3 regions of the Bradyrhizobium sp. S3.12.5 genome follow, and region 1 is predicted to be linked to each of the others. Evidence: predicted binding sites of a transcription regulator. Region 1 holds the regulator's gene; each other region holds the start of a gene.
What was found. Region 1 encodes PhoB, which activates phosphate uptake and scavenging genes when phosphate is short. Its sites were predicted from a motif close to TGTCATNNANCTGTCAT; they were not measured.
Positions count from the first base shown of each region.

Region 2: the regulator PhoB is predicted to act here: its motif matches at 3,031-3,047, upstream of ABIC09_RS18705 (RNA degradosome polyphosphate kinase).
Region 3: the regulator PhoB is predicted to act here: its motif matches at 2,289-2,305, upstream of phnC (phosphonate ABC transporter ATP-binding protein).

Region 1 covers NZ_JBEPRF010000022.1:112,455-122,309, forward strand. The annotation lists gene pstS (phosphate ABC transporter substrate-binding protein PstS) at 1-348, shown strand, start outside; gene pstC (phosphate ABC transporter permease subunit PstC) at 530-1,519, shown strand; gene pstA (phosphate ABC transporter permease PstA) at 1,521-2,366, shown strand; gene pstB (phosphate ABC transporter ATP-binding protein PstB) at 2,363-3,184, shown strand; gene phoU (phosphate signaling complex protein PhoU) at 3,196-3,912, shown strand; gene phoB (phosphate regulon transcriptional regulator PhoB) at 3,935-4,642, shown strand; gene ABIC09_RS28580 (GcrA family cell cycle regulator) at 4,762-5,271, opposite strand; gene ABIC09_RS28585 (aspartate aminotransferase family protein) at 5,725-6,927, shown strand; gene argF (ornithine carbamoyltransferase) at 6,927-7,850, shown strand; gene ABIC09_RS28595 (Hsp33 family molecular chaperone) at 8,105-9,124, shown strand; gene apaG (Co2+/Mg2+ efflux facilitator ApaG/CorD) at 9,263-9,655, opposite strand; gene ABIC09_RS28605 (OpgC domain-containing protein) at 9,851-9,855, shown strand, end outside.
Region 2 covers NZ_JBEPRF010000011.1:267,224-277,078, reverse strand. The annotation lists gene purN (phosphoribosylglycinamide formyltransferase) at 1-390, opposite strand, end outside; gene purM (phosphoribosylformylglycinamidine cyclo-ligase) at 390-1,463, opposite strand; gene ABIC09_RS18715 (CDP-alcohol phosphatidyltransferase family protein) at 1,618-2,160, shown strand; gene ABIC09_RS18710 (P-loop NTPase family protein) at 2,292-2,969, shown strand; gene ABIC09_RS18705 (RNA degradosome polyphosphate kinase) at 3,121-5,313, shown strand; gene ppx (exopolyphosphatase) at 5,329-6,831, shown strand; gene ABIC09_RS18695 (TerC family protein) at 6,835-7,683, opposite strand; gene ndk (nucleoside-diphosphate kinase) at 7,728-8,150, opposite strand; gene ABIC09_RS18685 (sulfur globule protein precursor) at 8,452-8,712, shown strand; gene ABIC09_RS18680 (hypothetical protein) at 8,950-9,123, shown strand; gene ABIC09_RS18675 (ABC-F family ATP-binding cassette domain-containing protein) at 9,185-9,855, shown strand, end outside.
Region 3 covers NZ_JBEPRF010000013.1:242,706-252,560, forward strand. The annotation lists gene phnE (phosphonate ABC transporter, permease protein PhnE) at 1-306, opposite strand, end outside; gene phnD (phosphonate ABC transporter substrate-binding protein) at 380-1,315, opposite strand; gene phnC (phosphonate ABC transporter ATP-binding protein) at 1,380-2,189, opposite strand; gene ABIC09_RS21240 (transferase hexapeptide repeat family protein) at 2,364-3,020, shown strand; gene ABIC09_RS21245 (alpha-D-ribose 1-methylphosphonate 5-triphosphate diphosphatase) at 3,017-4,210, shown strand; gene ABIC09_RS21250 (DUF1045 domain-containing protein) at 4,229-4,927, shown strand; gene ABIC09_RS21255 (hypothetical protein) at 4,931-5,524, opposite strand; gene ABIC09_RS21260 (selenium-binding protein SBP56-related protein) at 5,608-7,008, opposite strand; gene ABIC09_RS21265 (dihydrodipicolinate synthase family protein) at 7,282-8,223, opposite strand; gene ABIC09_RS21270 (methyl-accepting chemotaxis protein) at 8,374-9,855, opposite strand, start outside.

The DNA.
Region 1 (9,855 bases):
AACAAGCTGACCTACACCGGCCTCATCAACAAGGCTGGCAAGCCGGTGCAGCCGACGGTCGAAGGTTTCCAGGCGGCCGCTTCCAATGCCGACTGGGCCAAGGCTCCCGGCTACTACGTCATCCTGACCGACCAGCCCGGCGACAAGTCCTGGCCGATCACCGCTGCGACCTTCATCCTCATGCACAAGGATGCCACCGACAAGGCGGCCTCGCAGGAAGCCATCAAGTTCTTCCGCTGGGCGTTCAAGAACGGCGGCAAGGCGGCTGAAGAGCTCGACTACATCCCGATGCCCGACAGCGTCGTCCAGCTGATCGAGAAGACCTGGGCTGCCGAGATCAAGAGCTAAGCTCTTCGCTCTCGTGTCCCGGACGCGCTGCAGCGTGTAACGCTGCTGCGCTGAGCCGGGACCCGCAAGAACGAGGCCCCGGATCAGCGTCGCAACGCTTCGCAGCTAGCGCCGCATCCGGGGCACGAGACCAGTGACCCAAAAACAAGTACCGTCAGTACAGGGGATCGGCGTGGCAGAAATGGCCGTTCAGAGCGATGTAATCGACGATGCCGGACCATATGATCGCGCCAAGGCCTTGAGCGCGTTCAAGCTCGGCGACGTCACCTTCTACTGGATCACGCGGCTCAGCGCGATCTCGGTGCTCCTCATTCTCGGCGGCATCATCCTGTCGCTGATCGTCGGCGCCTTCCCGGCGATGAAGGAATACGGCTTCGCGTTCCTGTGGACGCAGCGTTGGGCGCCGTCGGCCGATCCGCCCGTGCTCGGCGCGCTCGGACCGATGTATGGCACGCTCGTCACCTCCTTTATCGCGATGCTGATCGCCATTCCGGTGGGTCTCGGCATTGCGATCTTCCTCACCGAGCTTTGCCCGCAATGGCTGCGCCGCCCGATCGGCATGGCCATCGAACTGCTCGCCGGCATCCCCTCGATCATCTACGGCATGTGGGGCTTCTTCGTGTTGGGCCCGTTCCTGGCCAACACGTTTCAGCCCTTCATGATCAAGATCTTTGACGGCGTCCCGGTGCTGGGTGCGATCTTCGCGGGTCCCCCGTCCTATCTCAGCCTGTTCAATGCCGCGCTGATCCTCGCCATCATGGTGCTGCCCTTCATCACCTCGATCTCGGTCGACGTGTTCAAGACGGTGCCGCCCGTGTTGAAGGAGGCTGCTTACGGCGTCGGCTGCACCACCTGGGAAGTCGTGCGCAGCGTGGTGATCCCCTACACCCGCGTCGGCATCATCGGCGGCGTCATGCTGGCGCTGGGCCGTGCGCTCGGCGAGACCATGGCGGTGACCTTCATCATCGGCAACTCGTTCCGCATCTCGTCCTCGATCTTCGCGCCGGGCACCACGATCTCGGCGGCGATCGCATCCGAATTCGCCGAGAGCGACGGCCTGCACCAGTCCGGCCTGATCCTGCTCGGCCTGCTGCTGTTCGTGCTGACGTTCTTCGTGCTGGCCGGCGCCCGGCTGATGCTGATGCGGCTGGAAAAGAAGGCGGGGAACTAACATGAACCCGATTTACTCACGCCGCCGCCGCAAGGATATCCTGATCCGCGGGCTCTGCTTTGGTGCCGCCGCCTTCGGCGTCACCTGGCTCGCACTGATCCTGATTACGCTGTTCTATAACGGCCTGGCGGGGTTGAACCTCGATCTGTTCGTTGCGGACACGCCGCCTCCGGGCTCGTCCGAAGGCGGCCTGCGCAACGCTATCGTCGGCTCGCTGATCATGACCGTGATCGGCGTCGGCATCGGCGCGCCGCTCGGCCTGTTTGCCGGCACCTATCTCGCCGAGTACGGCCGCAACGACAAGCTGACCTCGGTGATCCGCTTCATCAACGACATCCTGCTGTCGGCGCCCTCGATCATCATCGGCCTGTTCATCTACGGCGCCGTAGTGGTGCCGATGCGTGGCTTCTCGGCGATCGCAGGCTCGCTCGCGCTCGCCGTCATCGTGATCCCGGTGGTGCTGCGCACGACCGAGGACATGCTGCTGCTGGTGCCGAACGCGCTGCGCGAGGCGGCCTCCGCGCTCGGCCTGCCGCGCTCGCTGGTGATCAAGCGGATCGCGTATCGCGCTGCCCGCTCCGGTCTCATCACCGGCGTGCTGCTCGCGACCGCCCGCGTCGCCGGCGAAACCGCGCCGCTGCTCTTCACCGCGCTGTCGAACCAGTTCTTCAGCCTCGGCCTGAACAAGACCATGGCGAACCTGCCGGTCACCATCAACAATTTCGTCCAGAGCCCCTACGCCTATTGGAAGCAGCTCGCCTGGAGCGGCGCGCTGCTCATCACCCTGACCGTTCTTGCCCTGAATATTGGCGCGCGCATTCTCAGCGCCGAGAGGACCGCAAAATGACCGATCTTTCCGTATCGATGAGCGCGGCCGGCGGCCTGCCCCAGGCGCCGATGCTGCCCGAAGCGCCGGCCAAGGTGACGGTGCGCAACCTCAACTTCTATTATGGCGAGCACCACGCGCTGAAGAACATCAACCTGGCGCTCGGCACCAACCGGGTCACCGCCTTCATCGGCCCGTCGGGCTGCGGCAAGTCGACCCTGCTGCGCATCTTCAACCGGATGTACGACCTCTATCCGGGCCAGCGCGTCACCGGTCAGCTGATGCTCGACCAGACCAACATCCTCGACCCCAAGCTCGACCTCAATCTGCTGCGCGCCCGCGTCGGCATGGTGTTCCAGAAGCCGACGCCGTTCCCGATGACGATCTACGAGAACATCGCCTTCGGCATCCGTCTCTATGAGAAGATCTCGAAATCCGAGATGGACGACCGCGTCGAGAAAGCGCTGCGCGGCGGCGCGCTGTGGAACGAGGTCAAGGACAAGCTCAACGCCTCCGGCCTGTCGCTCTCCGGCGGCCAGCAGCAGCGCCTCTGCATCGCCCGCACCGTTGCGGTGCGGCCCGAGGTGATCCTGTTCGACGAGCCCTGCTCGGCGCTCGACCCGATCTCGACCGCCAAGGTCGAGGAGCTGATCCAGGAGCTGTCCGAGAACTACACGATCGCGATCGTGACCCACAACATGCAGCAGGCCGCCCGCGTCTCCGACAAGACCGCCTTCATGTATCTCGGCGAGCTGATAGAGTTCGACGACACCAGCAAGATATTCACATCGCCGACCGACCGGCGCACGCAGGATTACATCACCGGCCGGTTCGGCTGAGGAGACGGCACATGGGTTCTGAACATACCGCAAAGGCCTTCGACACCGACCTCCAGGAGCTCACGCGCCTGGTCGCCGAGATGGGCGGCATCGCCGAGCGCATGATCGTCGATTCCGTCGATGCGCTGATCCGCCGCGACGTCGCGCTCGGCCAGCGCGTCGTCGCCATCGACGCCGAGCTCGACACGCTGCAGAAGAAGATCGAGGAGCGCGCCGTGCTCACGATCGCGCGCCGCCAGCCGATGGCGGTGGATCTGCGCGAGATCGTCGGCGCCATGCGCGTCGCGACCGATCTCGAGCGCATCGGCGACCTCGCCAAGAACATGGGCAAGCGCGTCGCGGCGCTGGAGACGGATTTCCATCCGCTCAAGCTGTTCCGCGGCCTCGAGCACATGACCGACCTCGTGCAGCAGCAGGTCAAGTCGGTGCTGGACGCCTATGCCGCGCACGATCTGCCGGCGGCGATGGCGGTGTGGAAGGGCGACGAGGAAGTCGACGCCATCTGCACCTCGCTGTTCCGTGAGCTCCTCACCTACATGATGGAGGATCCGCGCAACATCTCGTTCTGCATCCATCTGATGTTCTGCGCCAAGAACATCGAGCGGATCGGCGACCATGCCACCAACATTGCCGAGACCGTGTTCTACATGATCGAAGGCCAGGCGATCACCGACAAGCGGCCGAAGGGCGACATGACGACCTTCGCCACCACGGTCCCGAGCACCTGATTACGCAAGGAGCGACGACCCGATGGGCGCACGCATTATGGTGGTTGAGGACGAGGAAGCTCTGACCGAGCTTCTCCGCTACAACCTCGAAGGCGACGGCTATGACGTCGAGACGGTAATGCGCGGCGACGACGCCGACACCCGCCTCAAGGAGCACATCCCCGATCTGATCGTGCTTGACTGGATGCTGCCGGGGCTATCAGGCATCGAGCTGTGCCGGCGGTTGCGTGCGCGATCCGACACCAAGCAGCTGCCGATCATCATGCTCACCGCGCGTGGCGAGGAGAGCGAGCGGGTGCGGGGCCTGGCGACCGGCGCTGACGACTACATCGTCAAGCCGTTCTCGGTGCCCGAGCTCCTGGCGCGCGTGAAAGGCCTGCTCCGGCGCGCAAGTCCGGAGCGGCTCGCAACCGTTCTGGCGTTCGGCGACATCGAGCTCGACCGCGAAAAGCGCCGCGTGGCGCGCTCGGGCCGGCCGATCGATCTCGGCCCGACCGAGTATCGCCTGCTGGAGTTCTTCCTGGAGCATCCCGGTCGCGTGTTCTCGCGCGAGCAGTTGCTCGACAGTGTCTGGGGCCGCGACATCTACATCGATGAGCGCACCGTCGATGTGCATATCGGCCGCCTGCGCAAGCTGCTCAATCTCGGCCGCGAGCAGGACCCGATCCGCACCGTCCGCGGCGCGGGCTACGCGCTGGACGATCGGTTCGCGAAGGCCGAGCAGGCCTGAAACGGCCTGAGCAGACCTCGACAAGAAAGCGCGCCAAAGGCGCGCCGATCCTTCTCCCGATCGTTCCGGCCCGCGCGCAATTGCGCACCAGGCCAGGACGATGTCGTTTGGAGCTGAGCTTACCGCGCCGGCTTCGCCGGGGCCCGCCTGCGATCCGCTGCCGGCTGATACGCAACCCGCGAGTGCTGGGCGCAATAGGGCAGGCCGGAGAGCGCTTTGCCGCCGCAGAAGAAGAAATCCGGGCTCGAGGGATCGCCGACCGGCCAGTGGCAGGTCGCCTCGTTCAATTCGAGCAGCGACAGCCGCTGGCTCATCGGTACCACGTTGTCGTAGGTGACCGGTTCAGCCTCGACCTCGACCTCGAAAGCCTGCGCCAGCGCGGTATTGCCGCGTGCGATGGGCCTGCTCACCCGCATCATGTGCGGCGCTGGACGCGCCTTGCGCGGCCGCGGAGCTGCCGAAGACGGGCTCTTGGCGCGGCCCGACAAGCCGAGCCGGTGAACCTTGCCGATCACGGCGTTACGGGTGACATTCCCAAGCTCAGCGGCGATCTGGCTGGCCGAAAGTCCGGCCTCCCAGAGCTTTTTCAGCTGTTCGACGCGATCGTCGGACCAGGTCAAAACCGTCATTGCACCCTTTCCTTCGCCGCGCGCCTGCCATCCTGGGGGCCGCACAACGAATGCCTAAGCCTCGAAAAATCCGTGCCGCCAGAATCCCTTAAGGCTCGCCGGGCGCAATGATACGCCCGAACGTTTACGCCGGTACATGAGGACTTTTGGGATCAGAACCGCTGCACGAGATGTCGTATCTGACAAGCCAGACGCTACAATATGGCGTGACTCACGCGCAAGAGTCCGCCGACTCGCTTCCACATGTTCCGTGGCCAAAACCCGCAAATTCGGTACCGCAAGACTACGGAATCTGGGTTTCGCGGGGCTTTCCGGGCGGCATTGACACCAATGGTGCCAAGCATAAGATAGTGATGCGTGCCGCCCTTAAAAGGCGGCACGTTTCGTTTTCCGGACCAATGATGCGCTGCGCAACGCAGTTTCAGGCCGTCCGAAACATCCAAAGAGACCATCATGGCTAACAGCGCAGCGCCGCACTTGCTCCCCGTTTTCGCCAGAACCGACATCGGTTTTGAGCGCGGTGAAGGCGTCTGGTTGATCGCAACCAATGGCGATCGCTATCTCGATTTCACCTCGGGCGTGGCGGTGAATGCGCTCGGCCATGCCCATCCCGCGCTGGTCAAGGCGCTGCAGGAGCAGGCCACAAAACTCTGGCACATGTCGAACCTGTTCCAGAGCCCGGACGGCGAGAAGCTCGCCGCGCGTCTCTGCAACGAGAGTTTTGCGGACTTCGTGTTCTTCTGCAATTCCGGCGCCGAAGCGCTGGAGGGTGTGATCAAGCTGGTCCGCCATCATCACTTCTCCAAAGGACATCCGGAGCGCTACCGCATCATCACCTTCGAAGGCGCCTTCCACGGCCGCACGCTGGCGACGCTGGCTGCGACCGGCTCTGCAAAATATCTCGAAGGTTTCGGTCCGCCGATGGACGGTTTCGACCAGATCCCGCACGGCGACATCGAGGCCGTGAAGAAGACGATCGGTCCGCAGACCGCCGGCATCCTGATCGAGCCGATCCAGGGCGAGGGCGGCGTTCGTTCGGCGACGCCTTCTTTCCTGAGGGCGTTGCGCCAGCTCTGCGACGAGAAGGGCCTGCTGCTCGCCTTCGACGAGGTGCAGACTGGCATGGGCCGCACCGGCGATCTCTTCGCCCACCGCCGCACCGGCGTCACGCCTGACGTGATGTCGCTGGCCAAGGCGCTCGGCGGCGGCTTCCCGATCGGCGCGGTGCTGGCGACCGCGGATGCGGCCACCGGCATGGGGCCCGGCTCGCACGGCTCGACCTTCGGCGGCAATCCGCTGGCGATCTCGGCCGCGAACGCCGTGCTCGACGTCATGCTCAAGCCCGGCTTCTTCGACCACGTGCAGAAGATGTCGCTGCTGCTCAAGCAGAAGCTCGCCTCCGTGATCGATCGTCATCCCGATATTGTCAGCGAGGTCCGCGGCGAGGGGCTCCTGATCGGCATCAAGGCCGTGGTGCCCTCCGGCGATCTGGTCGCAGCGCTGCGCAACGAAAAACTGCTCACCGTCGGCGCTGGCGACAATGTCGTGCGCTTCCTGCCGCCCTTGATCGTCACCGAAGCCGAGATCGAGGACAGCGTCGGCCGGCTTGAACGCGCCTGCGCTGCGCTCTCAGGCAACAAGCGGGCGGCCAGCTGATGAGCAAGACGCCAAAGCACTTCCTCGATATCAACGAGCTGCCGCTGTCGGAGCTCAAGAGCATGCTCGCGGCCTCCTCCGCCATGAAGGCGAAGCAGAAGGCGCATCAGCCGGTCAAGCCGCTCGAAGGCAAGACGCTGGCGATGATCTTCGAGCGCCCGTCGACCCGCACGCGCGTGTCGTTCGACGTTGCCATGCGCCAGCTCGGCGGCGAGCCCATCATGCTCACCGGCGCCGAGATGCAGCTTGGCCGCGGCGAGACCATTGCCGACACCGCGCGAGTGCTGTCGCGCTATGTCGACGCCATCATGATCCGCATCCTCAATCACGAGGCCCTGCTCGAGCTCGCGGCGAACGCGACCGTGCCCGTGATCAACGGCCTGACGCGGCGCTCGCATCCGTGCCAGGTGATGGCCGATCTCCTGACTTACGAAGAGCATCGCGGCCCGATCGAAGGTCGCACCGTGGCCTGGACCGGCGACGACAACAACGTGCTGGCGTCCTGGGCCCATGCCGCCGAGCGCTTCAAGTTCAACCTCAATGTCGCAACCCCGCCGGAGCTCGCTCCGAAGAAGGTGATGCGCGACTTCATCAAGGCCACCGGTGCGCCGATCGTGCTCGGCACCGATCCCGAGGCTGCCGTGAAGGACGCCGATTGCGTCATCACCGACACCTGGGTGTCGATGGGCGACAAGGAAGGCGAGCACCGTCACAACGTGCTCAAGCCCTACCAGGTCAATTCCAAGCTGATGTCGCTGGCCAAGCCTGACGCGCTGTTCATGCACTGCCTGCCCGCCCATCGCGGCGAGGAGGTCACCGACGAGGTGATCGACGGCCCGCAATCGGTCGTGTTCGACGAGGCCGAAAACCGCCTGCATGCGCAGAAGGGCATTCTGGCCTGGTGTTTTGACGCGGTGAAGTAACACTGTGGCGGGGCGAGGTGGCTGTGCGAGCGGCCCCATCCTCCGCTGTCGTCCCGGACAGGCGTAAGCGCAGATCCGGGACCCTTAACCACAGGAACCCCTTTTGGCGATGACTCGGAGTTGTCGTCGACAGCAATAGCGTAATCCTGTGGTTATGGTCCCGGGTTCGCGCTGCGCGCGCCCCCGGACGACACCGAATTCGAGGTCCCCTCGCGCCCCTTCCATTTCCCACCTCCGACCCCAGATAAAGCGCCATGGTTTCCCAATCCCCTGACATGAAAACCGGGCCCGAGGGCCCGGTTCGCGCGCCATCCGCGGTTCCGATCGATGACGCCGTGCTGCCCTACGAGGTCGACGCGCTCGATGTGCGCGGGCGGCTGGTGCGGCTTGGCCCCGCGCTCGACGAGATCCTGACCAAGCACGATTATCCGGCACCGGTCGGCAAGCTGCTGGGCGAGGCCATCGTGCTGACGACGCTGCTCGGCTCGGCGCTGAAATTCGAGGGCCGCTTCATCCTCCAGGCCCAGACCGATGGGCCGGTGTCATTTCTGGTGGTGGACTATCAGGCACCGGATCGCCTGCGCGCCTATGCGCGCTTTGACGCCGAGCGCCTCGGTGACGCCAAGAATACTGGCTCGCACTCCGGCGCGCTGCTCGGCCGCGGCCATCTCGCCATGACCATCGACCAGGGGCCCGACATGAGCCGCTACCAGGGTCTGGTCGCGCTCGACGGCGGCAGCCTGGAAGACGCCGCTCACGAATATTTCCTGCGCTCCGAGCAGATCCCGACGCGCGTGCGCCTCGCGGTCGGCGAGGAGTGGCGCTCGAGCGACGGCGGCAAGCATCGCTGGCGCGCCGGCGGCATGCTGATGCAGTTTTTGCCGAAGGCGCCCGAGCGCGCGCGGCAGGCCGATCTCCATCCCGGCGACGCGCCCGAGGGCGCCGAGGTGCACGCCGTCGCCGAGGACGATGCCTGGGTCGAGGCGCGCTCGCTGATTGAAACCGTCGAGGACGTCGAGCTGATCGATCCCGATCTCTCCGGCGAGCGGCTGCTCTATCGCCTCTTCCACGAACGCGGCGTGCGCGTGTTCAATCCGCTTGTCTTGAAAGCGCAATGCTCCTGCTCACGCGACGCGGTCGCCTCCATGTTGAAGAGCTTCTCGCCGGATGACCGCTCGGCGATGGTCAAGGACGACAAGGTCGTCGTGACCTGCGAGTTCTGCTCATCGGTGTACGAGTTCACGCCGGATGAGGCGGGCGTCGAAGACGCGTAAGCGCCTATCTTTCGTCATCGCGAGCTATCGTAGGGTGGGCAAAGCGAAGCGTGCCCACCATCTTGCGTGTCGTGACCGGAATGGTGGGCACGGCGCTTCGCGCCTTTGCCCACCCTACGGCACCGTCACACCCGCCTCCTAATTCAACACCCGCTTGTTGTCCGGGCTGTCGAGCGAGAACGTCGGGACGTCGATCTCAAAACGTTCGCCGCTTTCGCTGACCATCTGGTAGCGGCCGGTCATGAAGCCGGAGGCGGTCGTGAGGGGCACGCCGGAGGTGTATTCGAAGCGCTCGCCGGGGGCGAGCGTCGGCTGCTCGCCGACCACGCCTTCGCCCTTGGTCTCCTGCTGCCGGCCGGTGGCGTCGGTGACGATCCAATGCCGCGTCTTGAGCTGCACGGTCTCGTCGCCGGAATTGGTGATGACGATGGTGTAGGACCAGAAATAGCGCGAGCGGTCGGCCGACGACTGCTCCGGAACAAAGTTCGGCTCGACGGTCACTTCGATCTGGCGGGTCACGGCGCGGTACATGATTGCCATCATAGCGAAATCCTCGCCGGGAACCAAACGCCGCAGGCGGCTTTCGCGACATCGTCCCGCCAGAATTGACAGGGAAGTACACCCCCAAAGAATACACCCGTATGTGATCCGGCCGCTTTGCGGGGCGGCGACTGGACCGGTACACTCCTCAAACGTTGCGATTTGCGGAAGGGTTTTTGGGCCCCGATGAC
Region 2 (9,855 bases), on a different contig from region 1:
GGCGCGCAAGGCTTGGCCGTGCGGATCGAGGCCGGGGAAGGACGGCAACAGCGAGGGATGGATGTTGAGCATCCGCCCGTACCAGGCCCTGGCGAATTCGGCGGTGAACAGGCGCATGAAGCCGCCGAGGCAAATCAGCTCGATGCCGTGCAGGTCGAGCGCTGCCTGCAGCACCGCCTCGAAGCCGGCGCGATCCTTGCCGAACGGCTTGCTCTCGATCACCTGCGTTTTCACGCCGGCCGCCTTGGCCCGTTCGAGCCCGAGCGCGTCGGCCTTGTTCGAGACGACGAGCGAGATTTCGGCAGGAAAATCCGCCGCGCTTGCTGCCTTGATCAGCGCGGACATGTTGGAGCCGCGGCCGGAAATCAGGATGGCGACGCGGCGCTTCATCACAGCGCCAGGTCGAGATGGCCGTTATAGACGACGCGGTGCTCGCCCTCGGCCGGGATCACGGTGCCGAGTTGCGCCACGGTCTCGCCGGCATGGGTGAAAACCCGCACGACCTCGTCGACCTTCTCAGGCTCGACGATCGCGATCATGCCGATGCCGCAGTTGAAGGTCCTGAGCATTTCGAGCTCGGCGATGCCGGCTTGCGCCGCCAGCCATTTGAACACGGGCAGCACGGGCAGGCGCGCCAGATCGATGCCGACACCGAGATGGCTCGGCAGCACGCGCGGAATGTTGTCGGTGAAGCCGCCGCCGGTGATGTGGGCGAGGCCCTTCACCGCAGCCGTTTCGCGGATCGCGCGCAGGCAGGATTTGACGTAGAGCCGCGTCGGCGTCAGCAGCGCGCCGCCAAGCGTCATCACCGGCGCGAACGGCGCCTGCGCGTCGAAGCCGAGGCCGGATTGTTCCACGATCTTGCGCACCAGCGAGAAGCCGTTGGAGTGCACGCCCGACGAGGCCAGGCCGATCACGGCGTCGCCCGCGGCAATGTCCTTGCGCGGCAGCAGCGTGCCCCGCTCGGCTGCGCCGACGGCAAAGCCGCCGAGATCATAGTCGCCGTCCTTGTAGAGGCCGGGCATTTCAGCGGTCTCGCCGCCGATCAGCGCGCAGCCGGACTCGCGGCAGCCTTCGGCGACGCCGGCGACAATCGAGGCGGTCGCCTCCGGGTCGAGCTTGCCGCAGGCAAAATAGTCGAGGAAGAACAGCGGCTCGGCGCCCTGCACCACGAGGTCGTTGACGCTCATGGCGACGAGGTCGATGCCGATCCCGCCATGCAGGCCGGTCTCGATCGCGACCTTGACCTTGGTGCCGACGCCGTCGGTGGCCGCGACCAGGACAGGGTCCTTGAAGCCGGCCGCCTTGAGGTCGAACAGGCCGCCGAATCCGCCGATCTCGGCGTCGGCGCCTGGCCGTGCAGTGGCGCGCACCATCGGCTTGATCAGGTCGACCAGGCGGTTGCCCGCGTCAATATCGACGCCTGAATCGGCGTAAGTGAGGCCGTTTTTGCGGTCGGTCATGCCCGATTTCCAGTGGGTTTGCGGCTGGTTACGTCGAATTCCGGGGACACGCAATGGCAAGTGTGGCGCCCCGCCCTATACTATGTAGATATCAACCGGTTCGGCCTCCAAGGGGCCGGATTTCGAGGTCAGGTCGGGTGCCGGGAAGCGCCGCGTGAGTATTCCGAACATCATTACCCTGGGCCGCATCATGCTGGTCCCGATCATCGTCTGGGCCATCGTGTCGAGCCAAATGGAGGTGGCTTTCACCGTCTTCCTGGTCGCCGGCATCAGCGACGCCGTCGACGGCTTTCTGGCCAAGCGCTTCAACATGGCGAGCGAGCTAGGCGCCCTGCTCGACCCCCTGGCCGACAAGGCGCTGCTGGTGTCGATCTACCTCGCGCTCGGCATCTGGGGCGACATTCCGCGCTGGATCGTGATCCTGGTGGTGTCGCGCGACATCATGATCGTGGCGGCAGTGATCGTGTCCTGGCTGTTCGACAAGCCGGTCGAGATGAAGCCGTCGATGGTCTCCAAGCTCAACACCGCGGCCCAGGTGGCCTATGCGGCGCTGGTGCTGGCCTCGCTCGCCTTCGGCTTCAAGTCGGGGCCCTATGATATAATCCTGATGGGCCTCGTTACGGTGTTCACGCTGTCCTCCGTGTCGCTCTATCTCGTCGAGTGGCTACGGCACATGAGCACTATTGATGGCAAGTAGCACTATTGATGCCAAGTAGCACGATCGGGGCCAAATGAGCCGGGAGGCGGCCGCGCAAAAGGCCAACTCCCGATCGAATAAGTCTATCCTCTTCAAACACAGCCGGCGCGCCGGCACGGAGCAAAGCAAGCGTGGCAGGCCGCGTTCATCCCCGACAATTGGCGTTTTCGCTTCCGCATGCGGAGAGCCTCAGCCGGGACAATTTCCTCGAGGGCCCTGCCAATGCCGCAGGCCTCGCGCTGATCGACGGCTGGCCGGAATGGCCGAACCGGGTCATGTGGCTCGCCGGCCCCGAAGGCTCAGGCAAGAGCCATCTCGGCGCGATCTGGGCCGAGGAGGCCGGCGCCCGTTCGAGCGCGGCCAATGCGCTGACCGCAGCCAGCGTCCCCGGCGCGCTCGCGACCGGCGCGCTGGTGGTCGAGGATCTCAAGGCCACGGATTTTGACGAGCGCGCCCTCTTCCATCTGATGAACCTCGCCCGCGAAGACGGCGCCTATGTGCTGTTCACCGGACGTGAGGCGCCGGCGGCGATCGAGGTGGAGCTCCGAGACCTCCGCTCCCGGCTGCGGACGATTCCGGTGATTTCGCTGGCGCCGCCAGACGACCAGCTGTTCCGCGGCCTGATCGTCAAGTTCTGCGCCGACCGCCAGCTCTCCGTGGACGAAAGCGTGGTGAGCTACCTCGCGACCCGGCTGGAGCGGTCGTCGGCCGCCGCCCGGCGCGCCGTGGAGCTGCTCGACGGCGAGGCGCTCCGGCTCGGCCGCCCCGTGACCCGGGCGCTCGCCGCTGAACTGCTGCGCGACGCCTGACCCCCAAGTCCCCGCGGTCCCCTTTGCGCCCGCTTGACGCGGCGAGGCAGCCGAACATCAATGTCATCGAAACGTCATCGCACTAACACATGCTCCGGCCGGCTTTGCGCATAAATCGCAAACTGGGGCGAACTGAATGGACCGACTTCTCATGGATTCCGTGCAAGCTATTGAAACAAAAGAGAAAGCTACGGAATCCGAGAGCCTTCCGGCGATCGCCTCAAGCCCCGAGCGATTCATCAATCGCGAACTCTCCTGGCTGCATTTCAACCGCCGTGTCCTGGAGGAATCGGTCAATCCCAGCCATCCGGTGCTGGAGCGGGTACGATTCCTGTCGATCTCCGCAAATAACCTCGACGAATTCTTCATGGTCCGCGTCGCCGGCATCAAGGCGCAGGTGCGCGAGGGTATCGCCGAACGTGCCCCCGATGGCCTGACCCCGTCCGAGCAACTCGCGCTCATCAACCGCACCGTTTCGCGGCTTGCTTCCGACCAGCAGGCGATCTGGGCCGATTTGCGCGGCACCCTCGCCGGGGTCGGCATCGCGCTGGTCGACGGCAAGGAGGTCAGCAAGACGGAGCGGACCTGGCTCGAGGATTATTTCCTCAACAACGTGTTCCCACTGCTGACGCCATTGGCGATCGATCCGGCCCACCCCTTCCCGTTCATCCCGAGCCTCGGCTTCACCATCGCGCTCCAGCTCACGCGCGCCATCGACGGCAAACAGATGAACGCGCTGATCCGCATGCCCGGCAAGATCGATCGCTTCATCCGCCTGCCGGCCGACGGCAAGGTGGTGCGCCTGATCTCGCTGGAGCAGGTGACCGGCCTTTTCATCAATCGCCTGTTCCCCGGCTACAATCTGCACGGCCAGGGCGCCTTCCGCATCATCCGCGACTCCGAGCTCGAAATCGAGGAAGAGGCCGAAGACCTCGTCCGCCTGTTCGAGACCGCGCTGAAGCGCCGCCGCCGCGGGTCGGTGATCCGGCTCGAGATCGACGCCAAGATGCCGGAGCAGCTGCGCAGCTTCGTGCAGCACGCGCTGTCGGCGGCCGACGACGAAGTGTTCCTGGTCGACGGCGTGCTCGCCATGAACGAGCTCTCGCAGCTCACCCGTCTCGACCGGCCCGACCTAGAATTCACCCCTTACGTGCCGCGCCATCCCGAGCGCGTGCGCGAGCATGGCGGCGACATCTTTGCCGCCATTCGCCAGAAGGACCTGGTCGTCCATCACCCCTACGAATCCTTCGACGTGGTGGTGCAATTCCTGCAGCAGGCCGCGCGCGACCCCGACGTCGTCGCGATCAAGCAGACGCTCTATCGCACCTCCAACAACTCGCCGATCGTGCGCACGCTGGCGGAAGCGGCCGAAGCCGGCAAGTCCGTCACCGCGCTGATCGAGCTGAAGGCGCGCTTCGACGAAGAAGCCAACATCCGCTGGGCGCGCGACCTCGAACGGGCCGGCGTGCAGGTCGTCTACGGCTTCCTCGAGTTGAAGACGCACGCGAAGCTTTCGATGGTGGTACGCCGCGAAGGCGGCAGCCTCACCACTTACGTCCATACCGGCACCGGCAACTATCACCCGGTCACCGCGCGTATTTATACGGACCTCTCTTACTTCACCTCGGAACCGACCATCGGCCGCGACGCCGCGCGCGTGTTCAACTTCATCACGGGCTACGCCGCACCAAGCGATCTGGAAAAGATGGCGGTGTCGCCGCTGACCCTGCGCAAGCGTATCATCGAGCACATCCAGGGCGAGACCGAGCACGCGCGTCACGGCAAGCCCGGCGCGGTCTGGATGAAGATGAATGCGCTGGTCGACCCCGATATCATCGACGCGCTCTACGAGGCCTCACAGGCGGGCGTGCAGGTAGAGCTCGTGGTCCGCGGTATCTGCTGCCTGCGACCCGGCATTCCCGGCCTGTCGGAGAACATTCGCGTCAAGTCGATCATCGGACGCTTTCTGGAGCACGGCCGAATCTACTGCTTCGGCATGGGCCAGGGCCTGCCGAGCGCGAAAGCGGCTGTGTATATCTCGTCAGCCGATATGATGCCGCGCAACCTCGACCGGCGCGTCGAGGTGCTGTGTCCGCTGCAAAATCCCACGGTGCATCAGCAGGTTCTCGAACAGATCATGGTCGCGAACCTGAAGGACAATGAGCAGAGCTGGCAATTGTTGCCGGACGGGTCTTCAACGCGTATGAAGACCGCGAAGGGCGAGGAGCCTTTCAACGTGCACAACTACTTCATGACAAATCCGAGTCTGTCTGGCCGTGGAAAGTCGCTCAAGGAATCCTCGCCGCGCCGTCTCACGCGCAGAAACGAACGCCATCAGTCCTGACCGGAGATTTCTGCCTTGAAACGGCCGCGCAAGCGTGGCGCTAGCGTCGCGGTCATCGACATCGGCTCCAACTCGGTTCGTCTCGTCGTCTACAAGGGACTGACACGGAGCCTGATTCCGATCTTCAACGAGAAGACGCTGTGCGGCCTCGGGCGCGAGGTGCAGAGCACGGGCCTGCTCGCGCCGGATGCCGTCGACAAGGCGCTGACCTCGCTGAAGCGTTTTCGGGCGTTGTGCCGCGTGATGCAGGTCGGCCGCGTGTTTGCGATTGCGACCGCGGCCTGCCGCGATGCTTCCAACGGCCCCGACTTTATCGCCAAAGCCGAGCGCATTTGCGCCGTGAAGATCGAGATCCTGTCGGGGCCGCGCGAAGCGAAGCTGTCGGCGCTCGGCGTGCTCTCGGGCATTCACCGCCCCGACGGCATCGTCGGCGATCTCGGCGGCGGCTCGCTCGAGCTGATCGACGTGCGCGGGAGCAGCGTGCGCAGCGGCGTGACGCTGCCGCTCGGCGGCCTCGCGCTGCAGGACCTCGCGCACAAATCGCTCAAGCGCGCCGACCGCATCGTCCGCGAGGCAATCGACGATGTGGCGCAGCTCAAGGCGGGCAGCGGCCGCAGCTTCTATGCGGTCGGCGGCACCTGGCGCGCGCTTGCGCGCATCCACATCATCCAGAGCGGGTACCCGCTCCAGGTGATGCACGGCTATTCGATTTCGGCCGCCGAAGCGCTCGACTTTTCGCGTCGTCTGCGTCGTCTTGCAGCCGCCAACATGCTCGCCGACATCGAGGTCGTCGCGGATGCGCGGCGCCCTCTCCTCACCTATGCCGCGCTGGTGCTCGAGCACATCATCCGGGTCGCAAAACCGAAGACCATCGTGTTTTCGACCTTCGGAGTGCGCGAAGGTCTGCTGCACGAGAAGCTCTCGGAGAGCGAGCGCAACAAGGACGGGCTGATCTGCGCGGCGGAAGAGCTGAACCAGCTGCTGTCACGCTCGGCCAAGCATGCGCGCGAGCTGATCGCCTGGACCGACCGCCTCGCGCGCGTTGTCAAGCTGCGCGAGACCGGGGAGGACCGCCGGCTTCGCCACGCCGCCTGCCTGCTCTCCGACATCGGCTGGCGCGTGCATCCCGACCATCGCGGCGAGCAGACGCTGAGCCTCGTCGTCAATGGCAATTTCGGCGCAATCACGCACATCGAGCGCGCCTTTGTCGGCCTGTCGGTGTTCTATCGCTATGCGGGCTTGAGCGAAGAGAACCAGCCGCCCTTGACGATGCAGGAGCTGCTGACACCGGCGCAACTCGAGCGCGCCCGCCTCCTTGGAGCGGCGTTCCGTGTCGCGCATCTGATCTCGGCGGCGCGCCCGGGCGTGCTACCCGCCACGCATTTCCGCAGCCAGGGGCGCAACCTGATGCTGGTGTTCGAGCACAGGCTCGGCGATCTCGTCGCCGACCGCGTCGGCAGCCGCTTCAAGCAGCTCGCCCGCCTGATCGGACGATCGGGGTCGATCGTACGGCGGTAGGGCTTATTCAGCTGACGCTTTTGCGTGCTCGAGCGCGGCGAGACTCAGGCTGCGCCGGCGCCAGATCGAGCCGACCAGCAGCACGACGATGACGCCGAGCGCTGCGCAGAGATATTCCGCGCCACCGCCGCCATGGGCGAATTGCGGCGGGACGTGCAGGCTGCCGAGCATCTTGTCCAGCGAGGTGCCGAACGGACCTTCGGATAGCGTGTGCAGCTTCGGCGCGATGCCGGGATCGGTTGCGATCACCTCGCCCGCGATCCAGCCGAGCAGCGCCGCGCCGGCCCAGACCAGGATCGGCAGCTTCGACAGCAGCGCCATGATCAGCGCCGCACCGGCGACGATCAGGGGCACGCTGATGGCAAGGCCGAGCACCAGCAGCGGCACGCTGCCATTGGCCGCCGCGGCGACCGCAATGACGTTGTCGAGGCTCATCACGATGTCGGCGATGACGACGATCTGCACCGCCTGCCACAGATGCGAGGCCGACTCGACGCCGTCCTCGTCCTCGTTTTCGGGCACGAGCAGCTTTGCCGCGATCACGATCAGCGCGAGGCCGCCGACCAGCTTGAGGTACGGCAGCGCCATCAGGCTCGCGACGATGCCGGTGAAGATGATCCGCAGCAGCACCGCAGCGCCCGCCCCGAGCACCATGCCCCACAGCCGATGCCGCGGCGTCAGGCCGCGGCAGGCAAGCGCAATCACCAGCGCATTGTCGCCGGACAAAAGGATGTTGATCCAGATGATCTTGCCGACCGCAATCCAGAAGGTCGGCTCGGCCATCTCATTGCGGAACTGGGTGAAGAATGCCCCGATCGTGGCGGGATCGAAGATCTGCCAGAGCCAGTTCACAATACGTCCTTTCGCCCCGTCGACTTAACTTATCGGCTGAAAGCTCAGCCGACGATCTCGTTGCCCGAGAAGAACTGCGCGATCTCGATCGCGGCGGTCTCCGGGGCGTCCGAGCCGTGGGCGGAGTTCTCGCCGATCGACTTTGCGTAGAGCTTACGGATGGTGCCGTCGGCCGCCTTGGACGGATCGGTCGCGCCCATTACGTCACGGTACTTGGCGACCGCGCCCTCGCCTTCCAGCACCTGGACCACAACCGGGCCCGAGGTCATGAACTCCACGAGCTCGCCGAAGAACGGACGGGCCTTGTGGACGGCGTAGAACGTCTCGGCCTGTTCCTTGGTCATACGGATGCGCTTCTGCGCGACGATGCGCAGGCCCGCCTTCTCGATCACGGCGTTCACGGCGCCGGTCAGGTTACGCGCAGTCGCGTCGGGCTTGATGATCGAGAAAGTGCGTTCGATGGCCATGATCTTGTCCTTGAAGAGAAAAAGGGTGGTTCGGAGTTGCGGGGCTTATATCGGCGCGTTCGCGATCCGGCAAGCGACCGCCGGAACGGCTTTGCGGTCGCTTCGCCCGGCCGGATTCCAACATGGATTACGACGATTTCACGGAGATGAACCCAATCTGAAGGCTCTATCAGGTTTTGGTTCAGTCTCGCTGGCGTAACGTCAATTCCATCGAAACCAAAGCCTCCCCCCGAGGCGAACCGTTTCGGCGGCCTTTCCATCGACGCGATTGCCCCGCGCCGGCAGTTTTGAGGAGATCACCATGTTGAGGAAACTTTCGCTCGCTGCAGTCGCCGCGGTCGCGCTGGGTGCCGCGCTGGCTCCCACCTCCGCCTCCGCTCACTGGCATGGCGGCGGCTGGGGCTGGCACGGCGGTGGCGGCTGGCATCACGGCGGCTGGGGCTGGGGCGGACCGCGCTTCTATGCTGCCCCCGTCTCCTACGGTTATGGCGGCTGCTATGTGCGCCGGCTGGTGCCGACCCCCTGGGGACCCCGCTGGCGGCTGATCAACCGCTGCTACTGAGCCCGCAAGCACCTTCTGAAGCACCTTTCTAAATACCTTCCTGAGGTACTGTTCCCCCTGCAGTACCTTCCAAGCAAGGCCCCGGCGTTCCCCCCCGCCGGGGCCTTGCATTTGGGCAGATACGACGAATTCATACAATTTTTACTAGAATGCCAGGCCAGCCTGACGCTCGCGAAACCATTTGGGCGCCAATGACTTGGTACCGTGTCGTTTACTTTGCAAATACGGAACCCTGCGATGGCTAGCCCTTCTGCCAATGACAGCGAACAGATCGACCGGCGCACCAGCCGCGCGATTTGCGATGCCGTGGGCGAACGGCTGCAGCAGAGCATTCGCCCCGACCCCCGGCTCCCGACGCATCTCGAACAGCTGATGGACGAGTTGAGGAAGCGCGAGCGCGACCAGCACTGACGAAATATTGGCTTGCGAAAAATCGGGTTGCGTTTGATCCCGGCTGCGGTGACAAGGCCGCATGCTCTCCATCACCGACCTCTCCATCCGCCTCGCCGGACGCCTTCTGATCGATAACAGCTCCGTGCAGATCACGCCCGGCTCGCGGGTCGGCATGGTCGGGCGCAACGGCACCGGCAAATCGACGCTGTTCAAGGTGATCCGCGGCGAGCTTGCGGCCGAGCACGGCTCGGTGACGCTGCCGCCCCGCTGGCGCGTGGGCAGCCTGGCGCAAGAAGCACCGAACGGCCCCGAAAGCCTGATCTCGGTCGTGCTCAAGGCCGACCTCGAGCGCGACGCGCTGCTTCACGAAGCCGAGAGCGCGACCGATCCGCACCGGATCGCCGAGATCCAGACCCGGCTCGTCGATATCGACGCGCATTCGGCGCCCGCACGTGCGGCCGCCATCCTCTCCGGCCTTGGCTTCTCCGCCGCCGACCAGTTGCGGCCCTGCGCCGAATTCTCCGGCGGCTGGCGCATGCGCGTCGCGCTGGCGGCGACGCTGTTTGCAGCACCCGACCTGTTGCTGCTCGACGAGCCCACCAACTATCTCGACCTCGAAGGCACGCTGTGGCTGGAGGATCATCTCGCGCATTATCCGCGCACCGTGATCGTGATCAGCCATGACCGCGACCTGCTGGATAGCTCGGTCGACCAGATCCTGCATCTGGAGCGCGGCAAGCTCACGCTCTA
Region 3 (9,855 bases), on a different contig from region 1:
CAGCAGCGTCTCACCCAGCATCTTCAGCCATTTGCGCCAGCCCCACAGCCATTCGCCGACATCGGTCCAGACCCGCTGGCCGCTATCGAGCGTGAGGATGCGATCGAAATAGCTGAGGAAGTTGCCGAAGTAAGTGAACAGGGTCCGCAGATTCACTTCTGCGCCGATCGCAGCGAGAAGCAGCGCCGCGGCAAAAATCGCGGCTCCCAACAGGAGACGGAGCCGCTTGCGCAAGACCGCCTTGTTATAGGCTGCGTTCAGCGCAGCAAGCTGCTGCTCGGGGAGGATCGAAACGGCGACGGTCATCGGATAGAGACTGGTCCGTCAAAAGAGAATGAGCCGGGTCCATCGACCCGGCTCCAGTGCATCGCCCCGAAACTCAGGACGCCTTCTTCTTACGCAGTGCATCGACGAACTTGATCAGCTCGATCGTGCCATCCCAGTCCTTGGTGGTGGCGGGATGAAAACCCTTCTTCTGGCCGTCCTGGAGACGATCGAAGGCTGCCTTGTCCTTGACCGGCGCGTCGAAGAACGCCTTGGCGATCGCCGCCTTGGCCTCTTCCGGCAGGTCGGAGTTATAAGCATAGGGGCCGTTGATGATCGGCGCAGATTTGTGGATGATGCGGAAATCGTCCTTCTTCATCGGCGAACCGTCGGCATTCTTCAGCATGCCCTTGGTCAGCATCTGCGCCAGCGTCGAATCGTCGTCGCTGGTCCACTGGTTGGCGGCGACATCCACCGTGCCCTGCGCCAGCGCCAGGATTGCGTTCTCATGGCTGCCGGTGAAGACGACCTTGCTGAAATAAGTGTCGGCGTCGGGGATGCCCATCTTGTCGAGCTCGAAGCGCGGCACGTTGTTGCCGGAGGTCGAGTTCGGGTCGACGAGGCCCAGGTTCTTGCCCTTGAGGTCGTCAACCTTCTTGTAGGGGCTGGTCGTCTTGACGAAGAACACCGAGTAATAGCCGGTCGAGCCGTCGGAGTTGATGTCGTTGGCGAAGGCGTCGGTCTTGACGCCGGTCAGGCGGGCGCGTGCGAACGAGGCGGAGCCGTAGCTCGCGATGTGGATGTTGCCGGCGCGCTGGCCTTCGATAACGGCGGCATAGTCGTTGGCGATGCGCAGCGTGACCTTCACGCCCAGTTCCTTGGAGAGATAGCTCATGAACGGCGCCCAGCGCCCCGTCACGCCCGAGGCGTTCTCCGCCGGAATGACCGCGAAGGTCAGTTCGGGATATTTGGCCTTCCAGTCCTCGGCGGAGGCTGAAGTCGTGAACGCAAGCGCGGCGGCGCCGGCAAGAACGAGTCTGCGAGTGATCATGATACCCTCTTCATCGGTTGGGTTCGGTTGACGCAAAAATTGGCAATGACGGATGCGCCGCCGCTCAGGCGGCGGCCGCCGTTCCGAGTGCCGGGACGCCCTCGGGCGCCGGCGCAGGTGTGCCGCCCATGACATCGGCGGCCTCGAGATCGTAGAGTTCGCGGGCAACGTGATGGGTCAACTCAGCCGGCGCGCCGTCGAACACCACGCGCCCCTGAGCCATGCCGATCAGGCGGTCGCAATAGCTGCGCGCCAGATCGAGCGAATGCAGGTTGCAGAGCACCGTGATGCCGAAATGCTTGTTGATGCGCAGCAACGCATCCATGACGATCTTGGTGTTGCGCGGATCGAGCGAGGCGATCGGCTCGTCGGCGAGGATGATGTCGGGCTGCTGCACCAGTGCACGGGCAATCGCCACGCGCTGCTGCTGGCCGCCGGAGAGCTGGTCGGCGCGCTGCGCGGCGAGCGAAGCGATGTCGAACTGCTCCAGCGCCGACATCGCCAGCGCCTTGTCCTGCTCCGGCCAGGTCTGCGACAACGAGCGCCAGGCGGGCATCTTTGCGAGACGGCCCATCAGGACATTGGTCAGCACGTCGAGCCGGCCGACCAGGTTGAACTGCTGAAAGATCATCGCCGAGCGCGCCCGCCACTGCCGCAGCTCCTTGCCGCGCAGCGCGGTGACGTCGAGGCTGTCGAACACGATACGCCCCTGCGTCGGCGTCGCGAGCCGATTGATGGTCCGCAGCAAGGTCGACTTGCCGGCGCCGGAGCGCCCGATCACACCGACGAAGCCGCCGGGCGAGATTTGAAACGAGGCGTCGTCCACCGCGGCTTTTGCGCCGAAGCGGCACGTCAGACCTTCAACCACCAGCATGCAGGGCTCCAGAGTAGCTGGGACCCACCGCTATCGCCGACGCTTGACACTTGTGTGACACGTGCGGTGCGGTGCGGCGTTGCTACACACCTCATCCCCTGTCATCGCATCGTCATTGTCTTGTCATCAAGCCGCTTGATGACGAGCGCCCGCCCTCGAATTCTCGGATGCAGCATGGCCAAGGTGCTTTCGGTCCAACCGACTATCGATCCTTCGGCGCAGCTGCATGAGACCCGGCTCGGCGCCTATACCGAGGTGGGGGCGCGCACGATCCTGCATGAAGTGGCGATGGGCGACTATTCCTACGTCGTCAACGACGCGCAGATCACCTACGCAACCATCGGAAAATTCTGCTCGATCGCGGCGATGACGCGGATCAATCCGGGCAATCATCCGATGCATCGCGCCACGCAGGCGCACTTCACCTACCGCTCCAGCGCCTACTTCCCGGGCGAGAGCGACGACACCGAATTCTTCGACTGGCGGCGCCAGCATCACGTCCATATCGGCCATGACGTCTGGATCGGCCATGGCGCGGTCGTGCTGCCCGGCCGCAATATCGGCACCGGCGCGGTGATCGCGGCCGGCGCCATCGTCACCAAGGACGTGCCGGCCTATACCATCGTCGCCGGCAATCCAGCACGCATCGTGCGGCGGCGGTTCTCCGAAGAGGTTGCCGGACGGCTTGCAAAACTGGCATGGTGGGACTGGGATCACGACAAATTGCGTGAAGCGCTGCCCGATTTCCGCAAGCTCGCGATTGAAGATTTCCTGACGACATACGAAGCAGGGGCAAGTTCCTCTTCCAGCAAACGAAGCGCGGTCGCGTGACAGACATTTTCATCGAGGGTGGCCGGACCCTGATCGGCTCCGAGCTCACTGAGACCTCCCTTGCAGTATCGGGATCCGACATCGCGCAAATCGATGCATCTCGCGGCCGCGCGCGGCTGGCGATCGATGCGCGCAAGCTGCTGGTGCTGCCCGGCATCGTCGATCTGCACGGCGACGCTTTCGAGCGGCAGATGATGCCGCGCGCCGGCGTCGATTTCCCGATCGACGTCGCGCTGGCCGACACCGATCGCCAGGCCATCAGCAACGGCATCACCACCGTGTTCCACGCCACCACCTGGTCGTGGGAGCCGGGCCTGCGCAGCGGCGACAATGCAAGACGTCTGCTCGAGGCGATCGAGCGACAGCGCCCGCAGTTCGCTGCCGACACCCGCTTCCACCTGCGGCACGAGACCTACAATCTCGATGCCGAGGCCGAGATCGGCCAGTGGCTCGCCGAGGGTCGCGTCGACCTGTTCGCCTTCAACGACCACATGGACGGGGTCGTCGCCGACATCTCCAATCCGCGCAAGCGCAACCGCATGGTAGAGCGCACCGGCCTGTCGAGCGAGGCGTTCGACAAGCTCGTTGCGCATATTGTCTCGCGCGCTGCCGATGTTCCGGCGTCGATCACCCGGCTCGCTGCGGCGGCACGCAGCGCCGAGGTGCGGATGCTCTCGCACGACGATGCGACCCCGGCGATGCGCAGGGACTTTCGCAGCCTCGGCGTGACGCTCGCCGAATTTCCGATCAACGAGGAGACGGCGCGCGAGGCCGCAGATCATGGCGACGCCATCGTCTACGGCGCGCCGAACGTCGTGCGCGGCGGCAGCCACACCGGCTGGACCAAGGCTTCGGACATGATCGCGAAGGGGCTCTGCTCGGTGCTGGCATCCGACTATTACTATCCGGCGCCGCTGCTTGCCGCATTCCGGCTGGCTTCAGACGGCGTGCTGCCGCTGACGGAGGCCTGGAAGCTGATCTCGTCGGCACCGGCGCAAGCCACGGGCCTGACCGATCGCGGCACGCTCGCCGCGGGCCATCGCGCCGACATCCTGCTGGTCGACGATAGCGCGCTGCTGCGGCCGCGGCTGGTCGCGGTGATCGCCGCAGGCCGGCTCGTTCATCTCACCGATGCGACGCGGCTGCTCGGCCCGGTGGTGACGCCGCGCGAGACTGTCGTCGCGGCATAAATTGGTTATGCTCCGGCAATGACAGGTTTTTCCCGCTACGCGATCTATTTTTCCGCCGGCGCCGACAATGCGCTCTCTCGATTCGGCGCCGAGTTGCTTGGCTATGATGCCTATACGAGCGACGAGCTTTCGTTTCCGCAAGGCACCCTGCATGCCGTGCCGGACTGGCACGACATTACCGCCGATCCCCGCAAATACGGCTTTCACGGCACGCTGAAGGCGCCGATGGCGCTGGTATCAGGCAAGACAGAGGCCGAGCTCAAGGCTGCCTGCGCGACATTCGCCGCGAAGGCGCGGCCGATGCCGGTGATCCAGCCGGTGGTCGATACCATCAGCGGCTTCATCGCCGTCATTCCGGCTGAGCCGGTCGACGCGCTCCTGCAACTCGCGGCCGACTGCGTTCGCGATTTCGATTCATTTCGTCGGCCCCTGACGGCGGAAGACCGCGCGCGGCGAAAACCCGAAAAGCTGAGCGCGCGCCAGCGCGAGTATCTCGACCGCTGGGGCTATCCCTACGTGATGGAAGAATTCCGCTTCCACATGACGCTGACGGGGCGGCTGGACGCGGAGCGGCGCGGGCCGATTCTGGAGATGCTGCGGGCGAGATTTGCGGAGCTTGGTCTCGGTACACTCGAGATCGACCGCATTGCGCTGTTCAAGCAGGACGATGCGAAGGCGCGCTTCCGGATCATCGGCGAGTGGGCTTTGACGCGGTAGGCTTCAGCGCCAGCTCGCAAGATTGAAGGCGAGCGCCACGACGCCAACCAGAACGAGGCTGCTCGCCCAGATTGCATCCAGATTGAACCAGCTTCGCGAGACGAACCTCAATCCCAGATAGCGGTAGACCAGCCACGCCAGACATCCGCCGGCGCTGATCATGGCGGCAACGTGCACCAGGGACACCAGCACCGCCATCCCGAGACTTGCCTTCATCAGCGCGCCGGCGGCCTCATGGCCTGCATCGAGCTCGAAGGCCCGGCAGAGCCCGAGATAGATCGGTACGAGCATCAAGGCGGCGCCGTGAGCAATGGCAACGGCAAATGACCAGAGCGCCAATTGGGTTGGCGGGATTCGTGCCAGCGCGCGCGGATGGCGCCGCTCGATCAGCCGATAGGCGCCGAAGCCGATGACGAGAAGGCTCACGCCGAGTTGGATCGAACGCTGCCACTCGGCCAGCACGAGCAGGAACGCGAACGGCAGCAGCACGAGAAGTGTCGCCAGGAGATGTCCGGCCGCCAGGGCCCACAACGCACGGAAGAGCGCGCGCGGGGTCTTGTCCATGAGTCCGGTCGACACGGCGAGCGGCCATCCCATTCCCGGATTGACCCCGTGATAGAGACCGCTCGCGACAAGAGCGAGCCAAAGCCAGCCGAGCGCCGGGCTCGCGTGCCCCCAATCTAGGCCGACGGATAGCAAAAGGAGTCCGTCGAACAATCGCCGCCCTCCAGCCTGATCTGGTGCGCACGATACCCGTCGGGGAAGCTGACGAAGTAGTCCTTGTCAAGCTCGAGGCCGCCGTTGCGACCGACATTGGCCATGACCTCCACACCCGGAACGCCGTCCGGATAGAACTGGTCATCCCAGGTGGAATAGAGCGAATTGGTCCAGTACACGCGCCGGCCGTCGCGGCTGATCTCAACCATCTGCGGGCCGGCCGCAAATGCCTTGCCGTTCGGATGCGGGGTGCGGCGCGCGATGCCACCGACGTGAACCGAGCCCGCAAGCTTCGGCTTTCGCGGATCACTCACATCGTACTGGCGCATTTCACCCGTGCCCCAGCACGAGACATATAGAAAACGATCATCCATCGACAGGTCAATGTCGGTCACCAGCGGCGGCACGGCGCCAAAGCCCTGGAGCAGCGGCGGGAGCTGCTCCTTTGGCGCGGGCTCGGGCGGGATCGTCGCCGTCTTCTCCGCATGGAATTTTCCGCCTTCGCGCCACCAGGTCCAGATCGATGCTTCGAGATTCGTGGTGTCGACCACAACGCCTACGAAGCCGTATTCGCGAACCGGATCGTGCGCGGGCCGCACCTCCAGCGCCATCTGATGATTGGCGCCGAGGTCGATGGTCTGCACGTTGCGACGGGCGCGGAGATCCCAGAAGTGGAGACGATGACCATATTTGTTCGCCAGCAGATCTTCCGGGACGATCCCGCTCTCGAACTGCGGCGGCAAGGCCCATTCGCTCGTCACCATGTAGTCGCGCGGCAGGTTCCACCAGAAATCATAATGCAGCGTCTGCGGACCGCGGTCGATCTCCCATCGCCCAAGGACCTCGAACGTCTCGCAATCCATGATGAAGACGCCTGGAGGCCCGTTGGTGCCGTCTTTGCCGCCGCCGCCCAGCGTGCTCACATAGACGCCGTCCGGCCCGCAATGGATGGTATGCGGCCGCGAATAGCCGGTCTTTTTGAAGACTTCCTCGGGCTCGATGATCTTGTGGATTTTGGCTTTGGTCGGATCGGGCTTGGTATCGATGATATAGATTCGCGACGAACGCAGCCCTGGGATGATGAGATAGCGCCGCTCGATGAAGGCGTGTCCGGCTAGCGGCGACAATGCGGAGGAGCAGGCATTCCAGCCGAAGTGATGAAATTCATCGCCCTTGTTGGGCATCGTCACGGTGTGGACGATGCGGCTGTAGGTCGGCGATCCCGGCTTGACGTCGATGACCGCGAGAGCGTCCGGTTTTGAGAAATCTGGACTGAGCAGCAACGTGTAGGCGAAGTTCTCCGCAGGTGCTTCCATCGCAAGCTTGGGCGATGCGTGAAAGGTGGGGTCCGGCCTCATCGTCATGGCACTACCTCCCTGTTTCGTTGGCTCGCTCCAACCTGGCTCGGGATAGCGGCATAATGAAGAGCTGTTACGCGATGTCTTGAGATGCTCCGCGGGCCTGGTTGGCGAGCGTACAATAGGTCATCGCCGGGCCGCGGGAAACCGCCCGAACCGCGCCAATTCGACGCCTTCAGCCAGATGATAACTCCGAGTCTTCGCCAAAGTTCTCCCTGTTGTTATGGGTCCCGGATCTGCGCGCGCTTGGGGCGCGCTTGTCCGGGACGACGGCGGAGGCTACTTCCCCCACCGCAATGCCAGCGCGTCGCGCTCCTTGGCCAATTCCAGCAATCCCGCCCGCGTCGCCGGATGCAGCGGCTGGAGGGGATGCCGCACCGCGTCCGACTTGATCACGCCGCCGGCCTGCATCATCGCCTTGCAGGCGATCAGGCCGCATTGGCGGTTCTCGTAGTTGATCAGCGGCAGCCAGCGTTCATAGGCGGCCTTCGCCTTCTCTCGATCGCCTGCGAAATAGGGATCGATGATCTGGCGGATGCCGTCGGGATAGCCGCCGCCGGTCATGGCGCCGGTTGCGCCCGCATCGAGGTCGGCGAGCAGCGTGATCGCCTCCTCACCGTCCCAGGGACCCTCGATGTCCTTGCCGCCCGCTTCGATCAGGCTGCGGAGCTTTGACGCCGCGCCTGCGACCTCGATCTTGAAATAGCGAATGTTGGCGAAGTCGCGCGCCAGCCGCGCCAGCAGTTCGACCGCCAGCGGCGTGCCCGCCACCGGCGCGTCCTGGATCATGATCGGGATGTTGATCGCACCCGAAAGCACCCTGAAGAATTCCACGACGCCTTTCTCCGGGACGCGAAAGGTCGCGCCGTGATAGGGCGGCATCACCATCACCATCGCGGCACCGGCGGCCTCGGCCTGCTGGCTGCGCGCCGCGCAGACGGCCGAGCTGAAATGGGTGGTGGTGACGATCACGGGCACCCGGCCCGCGACATGCTCCAGCACCGCATGCATCACGGTGTCGCGCTCGGCGTCGGTCAACACGAATTGCTCGGAGAAATTGGCGAGAATGCAGATGCCGTGCGAGCCGGCATCGATCATGAAATCGATGCAGCGGCGCTGACCGTCCAGGTCGAGCTCGCCGCGCTCGTCGAAGATGGTGGGCGCAACCGGGAACACGCCGCGATAGGGGCGCTGGGCTTTGTGCTGTGGCGTAACCGGCATCTAACTCTCCATCCCCAAAATTCTCTTACAGCTACTCTCTTACAGCCATTCTCTTACAGCTGTCGTCGCGCTCGTGCGGCGCGACAGATGTACCCGGCGAGCGGATCGGCTGCAATGCCGATCCGCGCCGTTGGAACAGGGAATGAAATCTTAAGCGGTCTTTACCGCGCCAAGGAAGCCCTCGACCGCGACGCGGAGACGGTCGGCGTCGGCCGACATCTTGGTCACGGACTGGAACAGCACCGTGCCGGCGTTGCCGGTCTCCTGGTTGAGCTTGGCGACGCTGCCGATGGTATCGGTGACCTCACGGGTGCCTTGGGCGGCATGCTGGAAGTTGCGCGAGATTTCGGTGGTGGCCGCACGCTGCTGTTCGACGGCGGCGGCAATCGCGGTCATCTTCTCGTCGATGCCGCTGATGGCACCGCCGATCGAGCGGATGGCGGCGACCGCCTGCCCGGTCGCGCCCTGGATCTCCTCGACCTGACGCGAGATTTCCTCGGTCGCGGTCGCGGTTTGCGCCGCGAGGCTCTTGACCTCGCCGGCGACCACCGCAAAGCCGCGGCCGGCTTCGCCGGCGCGGGCCGCCTCGATGGTGGCGTTCAAGGCGAGCAGATTGGTCTGGCCGGCGATGGCGTGGATCATCTTCACGACTTCGCTGATCCGGCCCGCGGTCTGGTCGAGGATCTCGACGGTGGCATTGGTCTGCTCCACCTGCGACACCGCTTCGCGCGCATCGCGTGCGCTGGACTGGACCTGCGCGGAGATTTCGCCGACGGAAGCCGAGAGCTCCTCGGTCGCGGCCGCAATGCTTTCGAGATTGTTGGTGGCCTGCTCAGCGGCGGAGGAGACTGCAGCCGTCTGGCTGCTCGATTCCGACACCAGCGTGCGCACATCGGTCGCGGTGGCATCGAGTTCCTTGGCCGACGCGGCGACGCTGTGGATCACTGCCTGCACGGTGGCGTCGAAACTGCGGCACGCGTCGTCCACGGTACCGGAACGGGCGAGCTGCAACGCCTGCTGCGATTCGCGTTCCTGGCCCAGACGTTCCGCGGTCGCCGCGCTCTCGCGCAGGCTTTCGAGCGCGGCCGCCATCGTGCCGAACTCGTCGGGATAACGCGATTGCGGGACGGGCGTCGCGTAGTCGCGGGCGCTGATCCGGGCGATGGCGCCGAGAATGGCGCGGACCGGACGCATCAGGCGATTGCGCACGACGTAAACGCCGGCGAGCGTCACGGCGAGCGCGACCAGGAACGCGAGCGACTGGATCACGAGATTGGTCAGCGCCTTCGCCTGCACCGTCTCGGCACGCGCGATCGACTGGTCGAGCGCCGTGGTCGCGACCGCAACGATCAGCGGGAACGGCGATTGGCAGAGCGTATTCCATTCCGAAGCGGGCATCGCCGGCTTGCCGCTGCCATCGAAGTTCTTGGTGAGATCGCCGATCTGCTTGAGGACACCGTCTGTCTTGACCTTCGCGTCCGTAGCTGCCGTCACCAGTTCTGCCGTCACATCGGGCGCGGCCAGCAACTCGGCCATGCCGGACCAGCCGGAGGCGATAGTACCGTCCCATTGCGCCAGCGACCGCTTCTGGGCGTCGTCGAGCGGCTTGCTGCTGTTGACGTTGGAGCGAAG